Regions from separate parts of the Spirochaeta isovalerica genome, predicted to be linked through region 2. Evidence: a T-box and tRNA genes for the amino acid it is inferred to sense, from the RefSeq annotation. Region 2 holds a T-box; the other holds one or more tRNA genes.
What was found. A T-box is a leader RNA that pairs with one kind of tRNA and senses whether it is charged. The one in region 2 lies ahead of thrS (threonine--tRNA ligase), so its partner is inferred to be a tRNA-Thr.
Positions count from the first base shown of each region.

Region 1 (11,797 bases), on a different contig from region 2:
GATATTTTTCTTTTGATATCACGGGGTCGCAAAGAGCGGGAGTAAGATCCGCGAACACCTCTGAACTGAACTTTCATACAGTTTATTATAACCACAGAGAAGCCAAACAGCAAAGCCCGGCTTCTCTCTTTCGTTATTTATGAATTTATAAGCGGATCATTCAGCCTCTTTTGAAGCCATTCTTCTATTTCTTCCGCGCTGTGAACTTCACCCTTGCCGATTCCCGGACAACTCTTTGATTCCTCGAGCCAGGTTCCGGAATTCTCAACGACATGACTCCAGAAGGGATAACTGCGGCACTGCAGAGGCCGGGCTTTATAGACCGCACAGCCTCCTTCAGACCAGAAAATACAATCATTATTTTCCTTTTCGATTAAACTGAGCCTTTTAAAAAAACCGATATCCACCCAGGTACAGTATTTATCAATGAAAGATTCGCGTTTCATTCCCAGCTCTTTTACCATTTCCATAAGGTCTGTTTCCGATAAAAAAACATACCCCGGTTCATGTCTGCAACAGAAGCTGCATCTCTGACATTCAAATTTCAAGCCGTCGCTATAAAAAGGTTTATCCACAATCATACCTCTGAAGACAAAACAGGCTTTTCATGTTCATCATGAAAAGCCTGAAGATTTCGAATTAAGCCTGCGGACACGATGCTTGCGCATGACCCGCGATTATCTATATTGGGGAGAGAAGGATTCGAACCTTCGAAGCCGAAACAACAGATTTACAGTCTGCCCCCTTTGACCGCTCGGGAACCTCCCCAAAAGCATTATCCAATGCCGTAAAGCCAACTGTCGGATTCGAACCGACGACCCCGAGATTACAAGTCACGTGCTCTGGCCAGCTGAGCTAAGTTGGCATATATGTCGACCGCTGTTTTAAGTCCTGCGGACATTATGACTCGAGGATAAATCAGCGAATCGGGCGCTTTAGCGCTACAGCAGATTATCCTATTAGAATAAGTGATGCAAACCAATGCTTCGCATTAACATCATTATCTATATTGGGGAGAGAAGGATTCGAACCTTCGAAGCCGAAACAACAGATTTACAGTCTGCCCCCTTTGACCGCTCGGGAACCTCCCCAAAAGCATTATCCAATGCCGTAAAGCCAACTGTCGGATTCGAACCGACGACCCCGAGATTACAAGTCACGTGCTCTGGCCAGCTGAGCTAAGTTGGCATATATGTCGACCGCTGTTTTAAGTCCTGCGGACATTAAGACTCCGGGATAAATCAGCGAATCCGGCGCTTTCGCGCTACAGCAGATTATCCTATTTAGAATAAGTGATGCAAACCAATGCTTCGCATTAACATCATTATTTCTATTGGGGAGAGAAGGATTCGAACCTTCGAAGCCGAAACAACAGATTTACAGTCTGCCCCCTTTGACCGCTCGGGAACCTCCCCAAATAAGCAAAACAGCATTGCAAAAACGAACTGTTCACTCAATCAGCCAACTGTCGGATTCGAACCGACGACCCCGAGATTACAAGTCACGTGCTCTGGCCAGCTGAGCTAAGTTGGCGTTTATGCTTACCGAAAAAGAAGATATGATAATCTGTAAAAACAGTCAATACTTATTATTTAAAAAGTGTCAAAGCTCAGACTAAAATCTCAAGCCCTTCTTCCTGCACCGCAACAGTGTATTCAAACTGGGATGCGACAAATCCTTCTCTGACCATAGCCGTTCCGAGTTCATCATAGAAGATATCATATGGACAGTTTGTGAAGACCGGTTCGAGTGTGAATACCATTCCAGGCTTGAGGGGGCATGATCTTCCGCTGGTGACATATTGGACTAGAGGTGATTCGTGAAGCTCCCGGCCGATTCCATGGCCGGCCCCTTCCTGAAGAACACGAAGCCCTATTTCCCTGCTTTTTTCACTGATAAAATCCCCCAGAACGTCCAGATCCTGTTTTTGTTCCAGGATTTTTACTGAATCAAAGACTATTTCTTTGGAAAACCTGACAATATCCATAATTTCGGGAGGACAATTTCCCACTGGGTAGGTTTCTGCCCCATCACCGTACCAGCCGTCTTTTCTAAGCACGATATCCACTGTTACGATATCGCCTTCCCTTAGAACATAATTTTCCGGTATGCCGTGATAAGCTTTATTATTTCGGGAGATCAGTGCTGAATACTCATAGAGACCAGAGCTCTTGAGAAAAGGGTCTCCGTTTCGCAGCAAAATATAGTTTTCACAGAAAATATCGATATCAAGCTCGTTGACTCCGGGCTTAATGATTTTTTCAAGCTGACGGAGCAGATCGCGGACCAGAGCTGCCGCCTGAGAGATGTAAAACCTCTCTTCTCTGCTGTAATAGGAGATCTCACCTCTTTCATGCTCTTCCCGTGATGGACCTGTACAGAGGGATATATCTCTCATCAAGAACTTGCCGCCATGTATATTTCTCATTAATGATATTAACGGCATTCTTTCTGATTTGATGTAGAATCTCTCTGTCATTGCCATAGAGATAGATAGCTTCACGGACTTTTTCCGCAAGCCTTTCCGGTGTATTCGGACTATATGAAAAGCCGTTCAATCTATCCTTTGTTTTTACAAGTCCTCCTGTTTCATGGACAATGGGGATATTTCCGTTCAGCTGGGCGATAAAGTCCGTCAGGCCGCAAGGTTCCCATTGCGATGGAACCAGAAAAAAATCACCACCCGCAAAGACATCGGCAGAAAGTGAAGGATCGTAATACCTGAAATAAGCGAAATTCCCTATTCGTCCGGCAATACCGGCCAGCCTGGCTTCCAGATCCCGGTCGCCCTCTCCGAGAACGAGAAAACGGGCATCGAGATCAGAAGCATACCTTTCCAGAAAATCCGCCAGAACATCGATCCCTTTCTGATAGGCGATCCGGCTTTGAAGGGTGAATAACGGTCTGTCATCGTCAATCATTGCTCCGTAAAGATAACCGCTTTTTTCAAGATCAGCGATTCTTTTGATAAGCAAGGCTCTGCATTCTCTCTTTTTTTCTGTAAAGGAATTGTGGGTTCCATTTTTCAGAACAGGCGAATGTGAGCAGCGGTCGTGATGATCCGGATCTATTCCATTGGTTATACCAATCAGCTCGATTCCGGCTGAGTGAAACAACTCTCCGATCAGTCCGCTATTGATATCCTTTCCCGACATGACATCTTCCGCATAACGCTCAGAGACTGTATTGATTTTTCCATAGAGACCGGCGCAGAGAAGAGGATTCCAGCCCATGGGCGTGTGGAAAGACTTGAGAACACTATGGGATAATCCTGTCAACTTTTCAACTTCGTGAAAGTCTTCTATGTTCTGTTGATATACAGCCCCGCCATTGTGTATGGTTAGCAACGTTCCTGAACGGCTGAAATACCCGGAATACCGCTTTTTCGTTCTCATAATGGCCGGAAGAAAGCCACAATGGCCATCGTGAAGATGAAAGACCTCCGGTAACTCACCCAGTGCCATGGCACCTTCCAGAGCTGCATATTGCAGCGTCAGATTCATTTCATTGGCATCGAGATGACCTTTTCCATATTGAAAATCAGCTCTTAAACCTTCTTCCCGCATACTGTAGGTATAAACACGATCTTTTGATAGAAAAACAGCTGCTTTTACCAATAAGACCCGTATTCCTTCGACATAGCAGGGATAGAGACTGATCTGCTCATCACCTTTCCGGCCGCGCAGCGGAAAACTGACAAGAGGATCACAATATGATTTATCCTCGAGAAACCGGTACATGGGAAGCACGACAGTCACTTCATGCCCGAGACTGACAAGAGCGCGGGACAATCCGTAGACAACGTCCTTTATGCCCCCAGCTTCCGCGAGGGGACTCATTTCTCTGGAAACCTGCCAGATATTCACAAACCGCTACCTTCTATCAGCACTCATATGCCGAATTCAGATCTTTTCTGAGATGTACCGCCTCTCCAAGGTAAACGGGAACGGGTCTGTGATCATTTTCACATTGATAAGTAACCAGAACCCTGACAACAGCATGAAGAGCTCCTTCATATTCCGGTTCTTTCGTACAGAATAAAGGTACGAAATGATAAGCGCCGGATTTCCTCAAAGCGGCTGCCGGATTGGCGACATTCAAATCTGCCGTCTGGGAGAAAACAATACTGATTATCTCTTCTTCTTTTAAATCATTTTTTCCACTTATTTCATTCATCAGTTCGATAACCGCTTTTTCCATTGACTTGTGATCATTGGAGTCGACAGAAATCGCACCCCGAACAGCTTTAACCATTAAATAACTCCGAAATTCGTTCCGTTCAAATCAGAACCAGGATTTGAGAAAATTTATAAAAATATAAAAGATAAATGTAAAAGTAAAAATCACTCCGGAAAAAATAATTTTAAAAAGAACACTTTTTTTTCTGTAACGGAAGGACATTATATACACCAGAACGGCAAAAAGAGATGCCATTGAGGATAAAACAACAGCATAACTCATAAAATCCAGCAGAAAGAGTTGTGTTGAATCAGTAAACTTCTGAAAACTACCCAGTACATAGAGAAAAAAGGCAAAGAGAGTATTGTATAGAAAGAAAAGTGATGATTTTCTCAATAATGCAGGCAACCACAGCCTGAAATACCGGACTCCTGCTGAATTTCTTCTGATCATTCACCCATATTATCACGGGGGGAGAAGGCCATCAATCCCGTACGAAAAAGGGATAGACCTGAAAGTCCGCAGAGGCGCTTATTCACCAGGACTTATTTCTTGCAGGGTGATGAAAGGTGAACATACAATAGAGATATGAAGGAAATGAATGATAAGAAAAAGAATCTGCACGAACTGATTCAGAATATGACAGCTCCTCTCTCTCCCTTTCCGACAGAACTGCCGTCAAAACTGAAAAAACTGGATAGCATCAAAGCAGTCCTGCTGGATGTCTATGGCACGATTTTAATTTCCGGAACAGGTGATATCGGCATTGCAGAAGAGAAGAATAATGATTTTCCCATATCAGGTATACTTGAAAATGAGGGTCTTGCGTTACTCTGCGACAGGAACTCCATAGATGACCGGTTCTCCGGACTGATCATAGATTATATTAAGGAAGATCATAAAAAGAGCAAATCCGAAGGCATATTGTATCCCGAAGTGGATATTAGAGATATCTGGAATAGAATTCTGAATACGATGCTCAATGAAAACTACATAGACGGCGATATCGATGAGGGAAAAATCGAAAGAGCTTCTGTGGCCTACGAATGCCTGACCAACCCTGTTTGGCCTATGCCCGGAGCAGATTTACTGATTAATCATCTCTATGATTCCCCCCTGAAAGCGGGGATCGTTTCCAATGCCCAGTTTTATACGGAACCGATTCTGGAAACCCTGCTCGATTTTCGCATAGGCGAGGATTTTTTCCCCGAAAGCCTTCTATTTTATTCTTTCGAACAGAAACAGGCCAAACCGTCGGAAGATTTTTTTTCATCTGCTGTTTTAAAAGTGAAAAAGCTGTACAATATAGATGCCCATGAGATACTCTATGTGGGAAACGATATGCTGAATGATGTTTATACAGCTTCGAAATGCGGATGCCGGACAGCTTTATTCGCCGGGGATAAACGGTCGCTCAGGCTTAGAGCTTCCGATGAAAGATGCCGCGATCTCGAACCTGATTTGACGTTAACCAGTTTAAGTCAACTGATCGAAATACTCTAAAGGACTGCGGTACGTTCATGGCTGATACAACTGTTAAAAAGAAGAAAAAAAGCTCACTGGGACCAATATTGTCTTTTTTACTTTTTTTCGGAGCGGCCGGAACTCTGTTCTGGTTCGGGTGGGTCCAATTCGAACTTCCGGAAAACACTTACGCGGTTCTTTTTTCGAAAACAAGCGGTTATGACAGCAAGGTTCTCGAACCGGGCCGTTTCATATGGAAATGGGAGAGGATTCTTCCGACTAACAGCAAGCTTATCAAATTCCTGGTTGAAACTCGAAGTACTGAACTCGAATACATAGGCGAATTGCCTTCCGGTGATTTATACAAGTCCTTTATTCCTGAAAATCCCGATTTTTCCTATCATATGACTTTTCATATTTCATACCGGCTTATTGAGGAGCGTTTACCGGAACTCCTGCAGAAGGGTGATTTAGACAGCGGGGACATGGAAAGCTTTTACAATGAAGCAGAAGCTGAATATCTGAAGATACTGAAAGAGGGAACAGGTGATTATTTTACGGAAAACCTTTCAATAAACAGCAGCTCCTACGGCGAGCTGGAAATAGCTCTCCTCGAAAAACTCAAATCCCGTTACACCTACCTTGAAATCCGGTCTTTTGTTGTAAAATACATTAATTTCCCTGACCTGGAACTCTATCGAACGGCAAAGGACATGTATGCCCAGATCCTCGAAAGACGGAAAAATGCGGAAATCGCCACAGAAAAATGGGCCATAGAATCCAAAGTGAATCTCGATACAAAAATAGAGATTTTAACCAAATATGGGGAATTGTTGAGTAAATACCCGATTCTTGTTGATTATTTTGCCCTTGATCCCGAATCTCAAGTCCTTGATATCAGCAACCTTAAAGATTTCAATTATGTTTCCGGTGAATAGATGGATTATTTCTTCAGTTTCAATAAAATGAAATATTTCAGAGAAAAGAAACCCGATGGATGTATCCTCTGTCTTATATACGAAGGTTCCAAAGAAGTTGAAGATTTAACGGTCTACCGTTCCGGACTCGTCTCGGTTACTGTTAACCTATACCCCTATAATCCGGGACATCTTCTGGTATTCCCGAACCGCCATATTCAGGACGTCCGGGAGATGAGCGAACAGGAAGAAAGGGAGATGAGCCGGGTTACGAAATTGACTCTTGATGTGCTGGATGATCTTTTCTCGCCCACAGCCTATAATATCGGCTTTAATATGGGTCTTGAAGCCGGCGGCTCAATTGATCATCTCCATCAGCATATCATTCCCCGTTACCCGAGAGAAATAGGTATAGCAGAACTGATCGGCGGAAAGAAAATACTTGTGGAAAGTCCCTACGACACAGCCGTTAAACTGACCGAAGCCTTTAATTCTTTTCCATCTCAAGATTCTGTTTCAAAAGGTTGTTGAGGTTAGAGACATCGCTTAAGAGAAGCTTAATCAATTCCCGGAGGGAACGCTCTCTGTTGACTTGAGGATAAACCGAAGACAGCTGAAGGCGGATCAGATCCGCCGGACTAGAAATAACCCGTTCCAGCCCCTTCTGAATATGATTGAGGATATCAAGCCCCGAGAAAATAATGCGCTCGGCTTCCAGATCCTTCTCTGAAATAAATCCTCTGTATTTTCTTTCCAGAGACGGGCTTTTTTTCAATTCGTTTTTTAATAAGGAAAAAGTCTTTCCGTCTTCATGATCGGGCATAAGGGAACGGTCAAAGGCACTTATCTCGCTACTGACTTTTTCCACATCTTTCTGCAGTTCGAGAATCCGCGATTGAAGCTGAGGGTTTTTAACAAGCACAGTTTTGTAAAGGACTTGAAAAACTTCAAGCACATTTCCCTTATAGTACTGGGCATAGAAATTATAGAGCAGCATGAGCGAAGAGATGTGTTTGAAATAAGGCAGGTTCAGAGTCCTGAAATCAAAATCTTTATACTCGCGGTACCCTTGAAGCTGATAAAGAGTGAAACCCAGAAAAATACGCTCGATCGACGAGTTGATATATTTTCGCTGAACTTCGTGGAAAACGGAAGTCAATGCGGAAAGCACTCTCAACTTGAGAGAAGAACTGTAAAATTCAAAAAAATCCGGCTTGGGAATCTTGAAGACCTGCTCGTAATAACTATCCTTTCTAATATATTTGATGATATCTGCCAAAGGAGTTTTCTTCATGAACTCCTCAACACCGAGCTTTAGAGACTGAATGTCTTTTTTTATTATCTGAAGCCTGTCTTCGGAATTATCTCCTTCGTCACTTCTTTTTATCCTAAGATAGGCTCCGCTTACGGCATTAATATGCTCATCTGTCCAGTCTGTCATGGCAAAAAGATTGAGACAATACAAAAGCTGCTCCAGCCTTGAAATGACAAGAGAGAAATCCGTATTCCTGAAATCGGGCGATCTGAATTCGACGAGGTCCGCCATGGAGCATCCGAATGCGGACAAAAGATTTTTAAAAGGGTATACAACGAGAAACTTACCGAAATAAAAGGGCAGAAAATACTCATTAATATCCTCTATGTTTTTCAGAGGAATGGAATTGAGAAATTCATTCATCCGGCTGATGAGTTTTTTTCTAATCTGATTTCTGTCTCCAGTCGAAGCGAATATGGCATCCATTTCTTCCATTGAAACAAAATCATAAATATCGCTTTTTCCGGAATGGATAGATTCCCTTATAAAAGTGGAATAGAGTATTTCGATAAATTCCGTATCAAGCCAGATTTCTTTGAACATTCTCCGTAGCGGAGCAATGAGAACGTAAAGGGCGTAAATTTCTCTGGCCAGCCGTCCTGTCAGCTTAGTCTCTTCACCGGCAAAGTAGGATCCACCTGAAGTATTGTCCAATTTTTTTTTCAGATGCTTCAAGGATCTTCTGAGATAGAACTCCACAGGACTTCTTCCTGTGAAAAAGGAATAAAGACGGATAATAAAACGCTCGAACCATCCGCTTAAATTGATATCTCTTCTGACCTTTTTTTCAACTTCCTCCTGGGAGAACTCTTTTCTTTTAAAGTCTTCCGAGCTCTCATGAAGCTTCAAACTCTTGCTTATCTTTTTCAGAAGAGACTTTCTTTCCTCCACGGGAAGTTCCGCAGCCAGCTGATCAAAAACAGTATTCATACTTTCCATCAGATTTAATTGTCATCCAGGGGGATAATCATTACCAGTTTTCCACTTTTCATATCAATTTTAACAGTCCTTTCGGAAGAGACATTGCTGATTCCCCCGTCTCCAGGATTCCATTCCAGTTCATCAAGCGGCCACTTGAGTCCCGAGCTGGTCATTGAACATAACTGACCTGTAACAGGAAATAGAGAAATAACAGTATTTATTTTAAGATTAATACAAAAACTCCCTTTAACAAGGAAAATCTTTTCATTATCCGTGATCCAGCGGACAGGAGCCCTTTCCCTGAAAAAAAGAGAATAGATAGCAATCAGATGATCGAGACGTCCACCTCCCCCGCCGATGACGACAACAGATGTGCAGCCTTTTTCGTAGAGATGATTAATTGCCAGTTCCGTGTCCGTATAGTCCTTATCTTCCGGATAGAGCAAAATTTTGCTCCTGTGAAATTTTTCCAGAATCTTCCTATTGCTGATCGAATCCATATCTCCGACGATGAGATCCGGTTCATATCCGTATGACAAAAGAGTATCAAGTCCAGAATCGGCAGCAACAATCATGTCTGCGTCATCCAGTTCGTTTTTAATTATTCCCAGAGAAGGAGCTTGCCCTCCCGTTACAACAATTCCCAGCATAAAAACTATTTTACAGTAAAAAAATTCTTTTTTCTATTAAGCATTTTTTTTATCTGTCGAGAATGAAGAGTGTTGGACAAGGATGTCCATGTAATATCCAAGGAGGATTAAATGATTATTAATCACAACATGAGCGCAATGAATGCTCAGAGAAATCTCGGAATCTCAACCGGCAGTATCAGCAGCAACATGGCTAAACTCTCATCGGGAATGAGAATCAACAAAGCCGGAGATGATGCTTCAGGTCTGGCCGTTTCCGAAAAAATGAGATCCCAGATCCGTGGTCTGAATCAGGCTTCGGATAACGCGGCTAACGGCGTTTCTTTTATCCAGGCAACAGAAGGGAGCCTGCAGGAAACTACGGATATCATCCAGAGAATCAGAGAACTGGCCATCCAGGCTTCCAACGGTATCTATTCTTCGGAAGATAGAATGCAGATCCAGGTTGAAGTGTCCCAGCTTGTAGACGAGGTGGACAGAATTGCTTCTCACGCCCAGTTCAACGGTATGAATATGCTGACTGGACGGTTCGCAAGAGATACTGGTGAAAACACTGTTACCGGGTCTATGTGGTTCCATATCGGTGCCAATATGGACCAGAGAGAAAGAGTTTTTATCCAGACAATGACATCCGGTTCTCTCGGTCTCAGACAGGTGGGATCAGGAAACATCATGTCTATCTCTACAGCTGATCAGGCTAATAGAAACATCGGTGTTCTCGACGGAGCCCTCCGCATGGTCAACAAGCAGAGAGCTGACCTTGGAGCCTACCAGAACAGACTGGAAATGGCGATAAAAGGTATTGATGTAAGTGCTGAAAACATGCAGGCTGCCGAGTCAACCATCAGAGATACTGATATGGCTGCCGAAATGGTAGATTTCACAAAGAACCAGATTCTCAGCCAGGCAGGAAATGCCATGTTAGCACAGGCCAACCAGCAGGGACAGATGGTAATGCAGCTTCTCCAGTAGTTTCAGAGATGAATACGCTGAAAAAATGCAGTCTTCGGGCTGCATTTTTTTTATCCCCGCCTGCCCTTGACTATATATAAATATAGACGTAGTTTTTCACAATATGACAATTCGCGTATCTGAAGATTTAAAAAAAATTGCCTCGATTCTCAATGAAAAAGGGTTCAGCTGTTACCTCGTGGGAGGAGCTGTAAGAAATCAGCTTCTCGGTATAGAAGAGAAAGATTACGACCTGGCTACCGATGCCCTGCCTGACGACATTATCAGAATCTTCCGCAAGGTCATTCCCACAGGAATCAAGCACGGGACGGTAACAGTCTTATTTAAAGGCGAAGCCTATGAAGTTACGACATTCAGAGTTGATGGAAAATACACTGACGGCAGACGGCCGGACTCGATAAGCTATACTTCAGATATCAATGAGGATTTAAAAAGACGGGATTTCACAATCAATTCCATAGCTTATGATATTCTCAACGAAAAGCTCATTGACCCTAACAACGGGCTCTCCGATCTTGATAAAAAAACAATAAGAGCTATAGGGAATCCCGATGAGAGGTTTCAGGAAGACGGTCTACGCCCTCTTCGCGCCTGTCGTTTTGCAGCTCAACTGAATTTTGATTTAGAAAATGAAACTTTCAAAGCAATCGGCAGAAATCTGGACAAATTCCGAATCGTATCAAAAGAACGCATTTATGACGAACTGGTGAAAACCATGAAAGCCCGGAAACCATCTACAACATTCCGTCTATTGCTGGAATCCGGATTACTGGAGATTATTTCGCCGGATCTGACAGCCTGTTCCGGCCTGGAGCAAAGAGAAAAGCACAAACTTGATGTTTTCGAGCACCTGATAACGACATGCGACTATTGTCCGCAAAATGACATTGATCTGAGATTTGCCGGATTGTTCCACGATATCGGAAAAAAAGATGCTCTTGTTTTTAATAGCGAGGGAATTCCCACTTTTCACAATCACGAAATCCATTCAGCCCGCAAAGCTGTAAAAATTATGAAAAATCTGAAATTCCCGAACAAATCCATTCAAAGAATTGAGCACCTGATAAGACATCATATGTTCAACTACGAGTCGATATGGACCGATGCGGGAGTTCGTCGGTTTATTGCCAGAGTCGGCCTTGATCAAATTGACGATCTGCTAACACTCCAGAAAGCCGATATGGCTTCCATGTGGACGTCGGATGAGGATTATGATCTGTTAAAAGAATTAAAAAACCGGATCGACAATCTGACAGAAAAAAATCAGGCTTTTACAATTAAAAGCTTGAATATAAATGGTAACGATTTATTTATGGATGGGGGAATTCCCAGAAGTCCGGTAATGGGACAGATTCTGGAAAGCTTATTAGAGCTTGTAT
Region 1 covers NZ_JACHGJ010000001.1:861,773-873,569, forward strand. The annotation lists gene HNR50_RS03695 (MBL fold metallo-hydrolase) at 1-77, opposite strand, end outside; gene HNR50_RS03700 (YkgJ family cysteine cluster protein) at 138-581, opposite strand; tRNA gene HNR50_RS03705 (tRNA-Tyr) at 688-768, opposite strand; tRNA gene HNR50_RS03710 (tRNA-Thr) at 792-865, opposite strand; tRNA gene HNR50_RS03715 (tRNA-Tyr) at 1,011-1,091, opposite strand; tRNA gene HNR50_RS03720 (tRNA-Thr) at 1,115-1,188, opposite strand; tRNA gene HNR50_RS03725 (tRNA-Tyr) at 1,335-1,415, opposite strand; tRNA gene HNR50_RS03730 (tRNA-Thr) at 1,460-1,533, opposite strand; gene HNR50_RS03735 (M24 family metallopeptidase) at 1,610-2,398, opposite strand; gene HNR50_RS22680 (glycogen/starch synthase) at 2,352-3,866, opposite strand; gene aroH (chorismate mutase) at 3,883-4,254, opposite strand; gene HNR50_RS03750 (HAD family hydrolase) at 4,768-5,682, shown strand; gene HNR50_RS03755 (SPFH domain-containing protein) at 5,700-6,581, shown strand; gene HNR50_RS03760 (HIT family protein) at 6,609-7,091, shown strand; gene HNR50_RS03765 (DUF5312 family protein) at 7,048-8,814, opposite strand; gene HNR50_RS03770 (thiamine diphosphokinase) at 8,820-9,446, opposite strand; gene HNR50_RS03775 (flagellin N-terminal helical domain-containing protein) at 9,558-10,418, shown strand; gene HNR50_RS03780 (CCA tRNA nucleotidyltransferase) at 10,522-11,797, shown strand, end outside.
Region 1: it encodes a tRNA-Thr, which carries the amino acid that the T-box ahead of thrS (threonine--tRNA ligase) is inferred to sense. The anticodon was not compared.

Region 2 (11,797 bases):
ATTTTCTTTCATTTTGTCTCTTGCTATCTACATTATATTGACAATCCCTTCTGTCAGAATTGAACGCGAGAAGCAGACTCTTAATACTCTAGAACTCAATTTCATGGAATACAGAAATGCTATAAACCAAATACCTTATACTTTGTTTTTGAAGCAGCGCGGTCTTGTTCAGGAACTGGGAGAGCAGACCCTGAATTCCTTTGAATCCATTTCAAATCTTACAACAATGATCAACGCAAGCGAAGCTATAGCTGAAGCAATCGGGAAAATTGAGAACATCTTCTCGCTGGTTCAAAACAACTTTACCCGGCTCGATTCGGAAATGAATCAACTTGAGAATGATGCTGTTCTGATTTTCGGAACAACTGATGGTTTTAAAATTCCTGATTTATATTCGAAAAAAGAGGCTCTTGATCACGAAAACATAAGAAGAGTCTTTAATCACCTGACCAATCTCAACAGTGCTATTCTCAGTATGGATTTTAACTTACAGTCCTCTCTCAATATTCTGAATGAGCAGAAAATTATAATTGATAAAGAAATAAACAGATTAAAAATAAGAAGTCTGACTATTGCGGCAATTGTCATATCGGCTATGTTCATAATTGCTATTTTTACCGTCATGGTTTTATCAAACCGCTTAGGAAAATCCATCGGTAAAATTGTAGAAAACATAGTTACGATGAAGGATGGAGATTTAACTGTCAAATTTGATGATAAATACAAAGACGACATTGGTCTGCTCTGCAGCGATTTAAATCTCTTTCAGAAAGGATTATCTGATTCTATTAAAAATATCCAAAGCATTTCAAACAAAAACATTTCCGTTCAGAACGATTTATTTTCAGCTGTAAAGCAAACTGATGAAACATCAACCAACATTGATCGGAACGCGAATGAAATCGCAGGCAGAATTGACGCATTGAAAGATAACATTGATGTCTCTTATAAAGCTGTAGATCAGGTTGATAGAGTTTTCACGACTTTAAATGATCAGGTTGCCGAACAAATGGCGATGGTTGAAGAGTCTACCGCTTCCGTCACTGAGATGATTTCTTCAATAGAAAGCATTGCCAGAATAACGGAATCTAAAACAGCTGCCATTGACCAGCTCGTCAGGACATCGGCGAACGGCTCTGAAAGGCTTAATGTGACGACGGGAATCATAAACCAGATTAATGATAAAATAGATAACATTTCCCAAATGGCCAGCATCATTAAAAGTATTGCGAATCAAACGAACCTGCTGGCAATGAATGCTGCTATAGAAGCCGCTCATGCCGGTGATTCGGGAAGAGGTTTTGCAGTCGTTGCCGACGAGATTCGAAAATTGGCCGAAGCTTCGTCAAAGCAATCCAACGAAATATCTTCCAACTTGAAGGAAATCGTGGAAAATATCGAAAATGCTCAGGCTTCAGGAAGCGTTACCAGTCTGGCATATAGTGAAGTGGATAGCGAAATAATTCAGTTTTCTCAATCTCTTTATGAGATTTCTACTAGTATTACAGAGCTAAAAAGCGGTGGGGAGCAGATTCTGGAAGCCATGACTTCTCTTCAGGATGTCTCCATAAATGTAAAAAACAGCTCTAATGATCTCTCCGACGCATCAGAGAGTATGAAAAGTGAGATGAGCAGTGTTAAAAACATAACTGAGGAAGTTCACTCAAAGATTAATGATGTTTCTCTTGGCGTCAGAGAAGTATCACAGTCTGTCAACTCAATAACTCAACTGGCCAACAGTGTCGGTTCTGTTACGGAAAACCTCAATAAGGAAGTCAGCCGATTTAAAACAGAAGACTGACCACCCCCAAAAAAAGCCTGCTTTAAAATAAGCAGGCTTTTTTAGTCTTCAACCGATCAAGGAAGTTCTTTCGATTCAATTTTATCCATGATCATCTGAACAGCATCATGCATGGGCATACCGTTCTTCTGCTCACCGGTTCTGATTCGAATGCTGACCGCTTTCTCATTCATCTCATTTTCCCCGACAACAATCATGTAGGGTATTTTCTGAGTTTGGGCGTTGCGGATTTTTGCATTCATCCTCTCATCGGAAAAATCTGTTTCAACACGGATTCCTGCTGCGCGGAAGTTTTTCTCAACCTCTTTGGCATAATCATCGAATTTGGCAGATACGGGTATAACCATTGCCTGTACAGGACTGAGCCATACGGGGAATGCTCCTCCGAAGTTTTCAACCAATACACCGAAGAATCTCTCAATCGATCCTAGAAGCGCTCTGTGTATCATGAAGGGACGTTTTTCCTTACCGTCCTTATCGACAAAAACCATATCGAATCTTTCAGAAAGATTAAAGTCAAACTGCACGGTGGAGAGCTGCCATTCACGTCCCATTGTGTCTTTTACCTTCAAGTCGATTTTGGGCCCGTAGAAAGCGCCACCGCCTTCGTCGACACCATATTCGAGACCTTCTTTCTCAATAGCTTTTCTCAAGGATTCAGTTGCCAGATCCCAGTCTTTTTTCTCTCCTACACTTTTTTCCGGCATGGTGGAAAGGTAGGCGCTGATGTCTTCAAAGCCGAAAGATCTGAGCATGAAAAGAGAAAATCTGAGTACTTCGAGAATTTCATCTTCTACCTGGTCGGGAGTACAGATGATGTGTGCATCATCCTGAGTAAAGCCCCGGACTCTCATTAATCCGTGAAGAGTTCCTGATTTTTCATATCTGTAGACTGTACCCAGTTCGGCCCAGCGGAAAGGAAGTTCCCGATAAGAATGCTTTCCGTTGTTGTAGATCATGATGTGGAATGGACAGTTCATAGGCTTGGCGTAATAGTCGCTTTTATCCATTTCCATGGGCTGAAACATGCTCTCGTTGTAGAATCCCAGATGGCCGGAGGTTTCCCAGAGCCAGGATTTACCGACATGGGGAGTAAAAACCATTTCATAACCGTTTTTGTAGTGCTCCTGTCTCCAGAAGTCTTCAATAGCGACTCTGATTCTTGCCCCTTTGGGATGCCAGTAAACCATTCCGGGACCGGCTTCTTCATGAAGCGAAAACAAATCAAGCTCTTTACCGATTTTTCTGTGATCCCGTTTCTCCATTTCCTCCAGATGCTGAAGATGCATTTTCAGATCTTTCGGATTGGAAAAAGCTGTTCCATAGATTCTCTGGAGCATGGGCCTTTTCTCATCGCCTCTCCAGTAAGCGCCTGCAGTTTTCAGCAGTTTGAAAGACTGAGGATTGAGGCGGCTGGTATCCTCGACATGAGGACCACGGCACAGATCCTTGAAATCGCCCATTTGATAAACAGAAATCTCTTCTGTTTCAGGCAACTCTTCAATCAGCTCAAGCTTATAAGGCTGATCTGCAAAAAGAGCTTTGGCTTCTTCTTTGGAAACGACGGATCTTTCAAATCCGCTACGGGATTTGATGATTTCTTTCATGGATTCTTCGATTACACCGAGGTCATCAGGTGTGATGGATCTGGGAAGATCGAAATCGTAATAGAATCCGTTTTCGATAGCGGGACCGATGGCAATTTTCGCATCGGGGAACATCTTCAGAACTGCTCCCGCCATGACATGAGCCATTGAATGGCGCATAGTCTGTTGTTTTTCAAGCTTTTTAGCTTCTTTGTCGGACATAAATGCCTCCTGGTACTTTCGCGGGGTAAAAAAAAGACATTTTATTTTTCACCCCTGAAAACTTAATTTGATAAAAGTTTCCTAAGGACGAAAAACAAAATGTCTTCCGCGTTACCACCTTAATTCGCTACAGCTAGTGTATTCTCTGCAGCGCACTCAGCTCTCCCTTGACGCGGGATGTCGGCACGGGATACTCGGCGAAAGCCTTTGACCCGCACAGCTCGGGAGTGGTTTTCACAGATTCTTACGTCGATCATCTTCCAGCCCAGGGATGATCTCTCTCGTGACGCAGGGGATTGTTACTCGTCTCCGTCCATGCCTTTGTTCTATAATATCAGGATATAAGGCTTTAAAGTCAAGTACGCTCTTCAAAGTAAAAGATATTTTCCCTATAATGGGATTAATGGAAATAGTTGAAGGAATAACAGAAAACTACCTGATCATGTACATAGAGCGTGATGCAGAAGGGCATATCAAAAAAGTCCTGGATGCAGATGGAAGCGAGGTAGAAAAACAAATGCTGGCCCATTCATTTCTGGCCAGCGGTTGCGAAGGTGGATTCATCTACAAGGATGATTTTATCGAGATGGACAATTATTACGAGTTCAGAAAAGACAAAGCTTCCCGGCATCAGCGGTTCAAGTCAAGAAAACTGCCGAAAACAGTTAAGCCCAAAGCATCTAAAAGCTGAAAGCGGCGTTAAGGGACAAGGAGAGGGACTGGTACTGGATTCCAGCCCCACCGGGAAAGGTTCCGGCTGGAGTTCCCGAGTCATAATAGGCATATGTGATTCCTTTTGATTCAAAAAGGTATTCTCCTGAGATCAGAAATTTTAAACTGAACAGTGGAGATAACTGGATTCCCGCTTCCAGTGTTCCAGAGAGATATTGCCCGAAATAAGTTCTATCGTAAAAATGAAGACCTCTTAAAATGTGATGATCGTGATCCATTCCGAAGACAAATGGGCTGTAACCTATGTTAGCTTTCAAAAAAAAACCATAGCGGCTCCTATAGCCACCTCTCAGGCCGATGTAGGGAATATGGAGAGCGAGTCTGTAATCGATACCATTGGTTCCTACTTCAATGACATCCTCGATTCCATCATATTCAGAATCTATAATTGAGTCTGTCCAATCCCAGAACAAATATTTATATCCCATAACCGAAAGTAGCGACCAATTGGGATTTTCTAAAAAGTCGTAGGAACCATTGGCATCGATAAGAACAGAATTGACGATATCAACAGTACTGAGAGACCAATGGGACAAATCGGTCTTTCCATCTCTATCATGTAAAATGTTATATGCTCCATATTTGTCTTGTAGTACCCAATCATAGTCATTCATATATCCGCTACCATCAGTGACAGCTTTCCAGATCCCGAAATTGACATAGACACGATTCTGAAAATTGAGAGACGCAGACATTCCGGTATACAAAACATCTGTAATGTCCCAGATAAGCTCACTTAGGTAATATCCATTAGAACTGCTCATGCCCTGCGTACTTTCGTCTCCCGTATCAAAGACGATTTCTCGGGACTGACCATATAAAAATCCGAATGAAGGCTCCACTGTAATACCGAACATATTTCCTTCTGGAAGAATAGCGCCTTCAAGACTATCGAATGCCATGAGAGGAAAATAAGAGGATAAAACTAGAACGAGTAGAATAAACCGTTTCAAAGGGGCTCCTATCTCAAAGATGCAGAAGTGAATTTTCCACTTCATCAACTATCCAGTCCGGTGTAGATGCTCCGGCAGTCAGACCTATTGTATCATAACTGGAAATTTCAGGAGGGATTTCCTCAACAGTTGAAATGTGCCAGCAAGGGACGTTCATCTCTTTAACAGTCAGATAAAGACGCTTTGTGTTGGCACTGTTTTTTCCGCCAATAACAAGAAGGGCATCGACTTCCCCTGCAAGTTTTTTAACTGCGTTCTGTCTGTCATTTGTGGCGGAACAGATGCTGTTGTGGACAATAACATTCCGGTTCTTCTCTTTCAAAACCCGGCAAACCGATTCGAACTCGCTTTCTTTTATTGTTGTTTGACTGATAACCATGCTTTTATCAGGCGGATTTATAAGAGAAGCCTCATCTGCATTTCCAATAATGTCAAAATCATCCGCATAGCCGGCGAGACCTTTTATCTCTCCATGATTTTTATCCCCAACGATAATAATATGGTAGCCTAGAGAACTGTATTTCTGAACGATTTTATGTGACGCTATGACTTTAGGGCAAGTGCCATCGATAATTTCGACACCTTTATCTTCAAGTTTTTTTCTCTCTGATAGAGGTACCCCATGCGCCCTGATAACAGCTCTCCCCTCTTTAACTTCTTCAATAGACTCTACAGCCGGAATACCAAGCGAAGCGAATTTATCAACTATCTGCTGATTGTGAATAATCGGGCCAAGGGTTACGGCATTGTCTTCTTTTTCATCGGCGATTTTTTGAACTATTGCAACTGCCCGTTCAACACCCATACAGAATCCCATTGCCTTTGCTCTGATGATTTTTTTCATATCAGTCTCCAATCAGAATATAATTCTGATCATTTTCATTAATATCATAATCCGATAAATCGAAAGGATACTCAGGACTCTTTACAAGAACAGCTCTTCTATTCCTGTATAATTCTGTTTCTTTAAGCCTTTTCAGAACTTCTTCAAAATTCCCGTTGTCCACACCGATCCTGGAAATATCATATCTATTCACTTCCCCGGAATCAACAGGTTTTGTAAACTCGTTATTATAATCGAAAGCTCCTGCTATGGTATTACCTCCATAGTTGAAATTCTTAACTGTCAATTGTCGTTCCGGTGTTATGTCCCCTATTCCATAGGAATAGGCCAGTGTAGATTTTCCTTCTGTCTGAATCCCGTAACTGTTGAGAACATCATAATATCCAATTAATTCGAAGAGGTATTCCAGTTCAGAGACAACCTCGGTGACATAATGATGTAGAGTGTGGTTTCCCAGGTAGAAATTCCGGTTAAGGTAGACCAGTTTTGATTGTACGGCCGGCATGGCCAGATAAGGTGGCCCCGGATTAAACCCGCCACCGGTCTGGCGGAAGGGAATGGCATCGAATGTCAGGTAAAAAGTGAAATTTCTACGCCCCTGCTCGAGAGGAAGATATTTCTCGAGAACATAGACCATACAATCATCAGATATGACATAATCACCATTTTCCATCACAAAGGAAGAATTTTTTAGTGCTTTGACCGTCTGGTAATAAAAAACACCTGAAGAGCTGTCATCACAACCGAGAACAACAGGAAAGCTTCCGTTTACAGCAAATGTAAAGTCTCCCTCAATAAGCTGCAGATCGGTCATGACATGAAACCGATTATCATTGAAAAAAATCAGTAAAGATTCGAACCGTTCAAGAGTCAGCTCGAGATGCGGATCATCACCAATCCTGTGAAAAGCGAGAACAGGGATATATCCATCACCGGTTCTGGGTGCCAGATATGAGATTTTTCCTTCATTTCGGATAACGGGATTATCCCAATCAAGATATTGCGCCAGGGCATCTTCGGGATTTTCCATTTCTCCCATTGAAAAAAGAAATTCTCCCGGGCGTAGTACTCCATCACGGGTTTTGACTAATCGATACATTTGTTCCGTATGACCAAGAGTCGGGAGAAAAAGGAACAGGAATAAATAAATTATGTAATTTCTCATATCCGCTGATAAAACAAGAATCCCCGACCTGTAGGTTCGGGGTATTCCTGTTTGGAAAGTATGCGGCTGATCCGCCTGGAAGAAAAAAGCCACAATAGCCGAAGTATGTTCGTACCTTATGGCAAACCGAATAAGGCTGCCTCGCCTTGAGACAGCCTTAATAAAGGCTGAATTTATATATCAGGCCTTATTAAAGTTTACAACTTTTTCATTCTCTTTTTTTGCAGATCTGACATTTTTCGTAGTTTTTTTGGAACTGAGATTATGCCATCCGAGAAGAATGGATGATGCAATAAAGACTGAAGAATAAGTACCGACAATAACACCTACAATAAGATTCAGCGCAAAGAGCTTAATAGACCCTGTCGCGAGAATGAAAATAGCTGTTACGGCGATCAAAGTTGTAAGAGAAGTAATAATCGTCCTGCTCAATGATTGAGTGACAGAAATATTGATTACTTCTTCAAAAGTTTTTCCCTGAATGATTCTGGAGTTTTCTCTGATTCTGTCGAAGATAACAATTGTATCGTTCAGCGAGTAACCGATAATCGTCAATACAGCAGCGATTGTCGCAGTTGAGAAGTCGATCTGAAAGATACCGATAAAACCGAGAAGAAACAAAACATCATGGAAAATAGCGGCAATTGCCGAAATAGCGTAGTTCAATTTAAATCTGATCCAGATATAAACGAGAATAAGAGCTAAGGCAAAAACCGTCAGGAAGATCGTCTGGGATGTCAGGCTTCCGGCAAAACGGGGTCCGACATAGTCAGAAGAGCGGATTTCCACAGAGCCGGAGCCGAATGATGCTTCCAGCTTCGAGAGGATTTCCCTCTTTACGGTCTGCTGAAAATCAGCCTGGGTTTCATCAACACCGACACGAACCATGAATTCTTTATCTTCCGGATTTCCGATTGACTGAACCTGAAGCGATTCGATCCCCTCAAGAGCAATCTTAACATCTCCTTCAGAGATTTCAGAAGAAGTCGTAATCTGGATCCGCTGATTCAAACCGGCCTGAAAGTCAATTCCGAAGTTGAATCCACCTCTGAGAAAAGTGCCTCCCCAGAACGCGGTAATCAGAACAACCGAAAGGGCCAGCATAACAAATCTGAGTCTGGTAAAATTGATTGTTTTTTCCATTATTTAAGCCCCCATCCGATACTGAGTTTTTTCAGCTTGAGAGTATCGGATCCGAATGTAAATATTGCTTTGGATACGAAGATAGCCGTAAAGAGCGAACTGACGATACCCACTGCCAGCGTAACGGCAAATCCCTGAATAGGACCTTTTCCAAGCTGAGACAGGAAGATAGCAGCAATCAGTGTCGTAATGTTGGCATCCATTACAGTCCAGAAAGCTTTTTTGAAACCGGCTTCAATAGCCGCTGACCGGGCTTTACCGATTCGAAGCTCCTCTTTGATTCTCTCGAAAATGATAACGTTGGCGTCTACCGCCATTCCAACGTTAAGAATAAGACCGGCGATACTGGTCATAGTCAGGGTCATTTTAAAGGACGAAAGAATTGCCATGATAAACACAAAGTTAAGAAGGAGAGCCACTGTAGCGACAACACCTGCACCTTTGTAATAGATAATCATGAAGAGAATGACGGCAATAAAACCGATGATCATTGCCATGATACCTGTTCTGATGGCGTCGCTTCCGAGAGATGCGCCGACAGCCTGTTCATCAATAACATTGAGGTTGATGGGCAGTGCCGCTGTTTTCAGTACAATAGAAAGCTGCTGAGCTTCGTCACTGTCGAAACCTGTCATCCTGACGGAGTTTCTGATACCTTCAGAGATATTGGGAGCACCTTCCTTGATTTTATCATCCATAACGATGGCGAGACGCTTTCCTACATTATTGCTTGTCAGCTGGTAGAACAGATCGCCGCCTTCACTGTCAAGTTCAAAGATTACTTCAGGCTGATTGGTGATGGAATCTCTTCTTACCAGTGCCGATTTGATATGCGAACCATCAAGTCCGGGTTCTTTCTCTACAGCAAGATAGCTTGTAAGTTCATCAACACCATAGGCGTCTTTTTTATAAACGCCCATTACAACGACATCTTCGGGAAGAAGCGTATCGTCTTCGGGACGACCGTTCTCAAAGATTTCACCGGGATTGTTTCTGATAATGTCCAGAAGTTTATTGGAAGCATCATCATTAACGATATGAAAATTCAGAGAACCTTTACCATGAAGGAAAGAGTTAACCGTTTCCTGGTCAACCTCTCCGGGAACTTCAATAATAATCTGGTTGTTCGCCTGTTTTCTGATTGAAGGCTCTGTGACTCCGAATTTATCGATTCGGCTCGTAAGAGTTGTCATAGCGAGAGCTATGGCTTCATCGATTTCGGCATCTGAAGGACTATGTCCCAGTCTTTCCGCCAGATTGTCTTCATCAGCTTCTATGGTAACGCTCAGACCACCGGAAATATCGAGACCGAGCTGAAGGATCTTGTTTTTCATATCCTTCAAACTTGTAATATCTTCTCTATGATATTCTTCAAGTGCGGAAAACAACTCATTGGCAGAGTTGAATCCTTCAAGAACAGATTTTACAGTCCATTCCGCAGGAAAATCTTTCTTTTCCAGTTTATAATTGCTTTTGGCTTCGGCTATAAGAAAACCGTATGATTCAGCAAGAACTTCATCGGGACTGTTTTTAACCAGTGCCGTCAGCTCCTCCAATTCGCCGGCTGCCTGTTTTTTAGCATATTCCCGGATCTGCTCCTTGGAACTGTTGGCGATAAGCTGTCTGTCTTCAGGGGTAAAGAAATACCACTTGATTGTAGGTGACAGAAGAACGCCGGCCAGTCCGATAAACAGAAGAATCACCAGAAATCTAAATCTAATGCTCATTGTATGACTCCAGATTGTTTAAATATCTTATAAAAAATTATTCTTTATCTTTCTTTTTGGATTTTTTATCAGTTTCTTCGCTGATCTCAGCGACCTTCTGATTTTTCTTATCCTTTACAACTTCGGAAAGAGCGGACTTTTTAAAATCGATCTTCACATCGTTGTATACTCTGACAGAAACAATATCATCTTTAACGGAATCGACAGTACCTCTGATTCCTCCGATAGTCGTTACTTTGTCGCCTTTTTCGACAGATTCGATCATGGCTTTTGTTTCTTTCTGTTTTTTGTTCTGAGGTCTGATGATCAGAAAGTAGAAGATGGCAATAACCAGAGCGAATGTCACGATTGGAGTGGACATAGCTGCCGCACCGCCTGCAGCCTGCATAAGAGGCAGATTCAGTAATAAATTCATAATTTATCCCCGCATTTGTATTTTAAAACTTATATTAAAACTAGATTTTCGCAGTTTTTTGTATTTCATCCGGAACGGTATAAACTCCGAAAAGGAGCTTCAGCTGGTCAATGGATTTGTAAGCCGAACCGCTTTGTTCATTGTACAGATTGAGAATGTATTGCATCGATTCCTGATCATTATCGTACAGAGCGTCGCAGAAAGCTGATTTAAACAACCCTTTGTCAGCCAGTTCCCGGGATGTCAGGGAGGAATTCGCTTTTAAAGCTCTTTTATCGACAACGGCAGAATCTCCATGATATCCGATTATAAAATTGAAAACTGTTTTCTTCATAGTAATACCCTACAAGTTCAAATGATTTTATCAGTATAGCTTGAAAAAGTACACTGAAAAAAAAGTATGTTTAGCTAAAAAAATAGACTGCCCCGGATATGCTCCGGAGCAGTCCTGTATAATCCTTACGGGATCGGGCTTACATCATGCCGCCCATTCCGCCCATTCCGCCCATTCCGGGAGCACCTGCAGCAGGAGCCTCTTCGGGAATGTCAGTGATGGAACATTCAGTGGTGAGGAGAAGACCGGCAATGGAAGCCGCATTCTGAAGAGCGCTTCGTGTAACCTTGGCAGGGTCGATGATTCCCGCCTTGATCATGTCAGTCCATTCCATTTTGTTAGCGTCGAATCCGATACCTTTCTTCTCGGACTTCGCTTTGTCCGCTACAATCGCACCGTCAATACCTGCATTGTTGGCAATCTGTCTTACAGGCTCTTCAAGAGCCCTCTTTACGATCTTGAATCCGACCTTTTCATCTTCGGTAAGCAAGGACTCATCGTACTTCTCGATTGCCGCCGCTACCTGAACGAGTGTCAGACCACCACCGGCAACAATACCTTCTTCAATAGCAGCTCTAGTAGCAGACAGTGCGTCTTCGACTCTGTGCTTTTTCTCTTTCAGTTCAACTTCTGTAGCAGCCCCGACATTGATAACAGCCACACCGCCGGCCAGTTTAGCCAGTCTTTCCTGCAGTTTTTCTCTGTCGTAATCGGACGTTGTATCTTCAATCTGAGTTTTGATCTGTGCGATTCTCTCTTTGATATCCTGTTCTTTACCTTCTCCGTTGATGATCGTCGTGTTTTCTTTTTCGACTTTGATCATCTTGGCAACACCGAGGTCTTCGAGTTCAGTGTTTTCAAGCTTCAGGCCGATA
Region 2 covers NZ_JACHGJ010000013.1:1,142-12,938, forward strand. The annotation lists gene HNR50_RS20740 (methyl-accepting chemotaxis protein) at 149-1,801, shown strand; gene thrS (threonine--tRNA ligase) at 1,858-3,609, opposite strand; T-box leader at 3,690-3,934, opposite strand; gene HNR50_RS20750 (hypothetical protein) at 4,013-4,300, shown strand; gene HNR50_RS20755 (omptin family outer membrane protease) at 4,290-5,243, opposite strand; gene ispH (4-hydroxy-3-methylbut-2-enyl diphosphate reductase) at 5,308-6,138, opposite strand; gene HNR50_RS20765 (polysaccharide deacetylase family protein) at 6,140-7,177, opposite strand; gene secF (protein translocase subunit SecF) at 7,484-8,446, opposite strand; gene secD (protein translocase subunit SecD) at 8,446-10,173, opposite strand; gene yajC (preprotein translocase subunit YajC) at 10,211-10,588, opposite strand; gene HNR50_RS20785 (hypothetical protein) at 10,629-10,922, opposite strand; gene groL (chaperonin GroEL) at 11,062-11,797, opposite strand, start outside.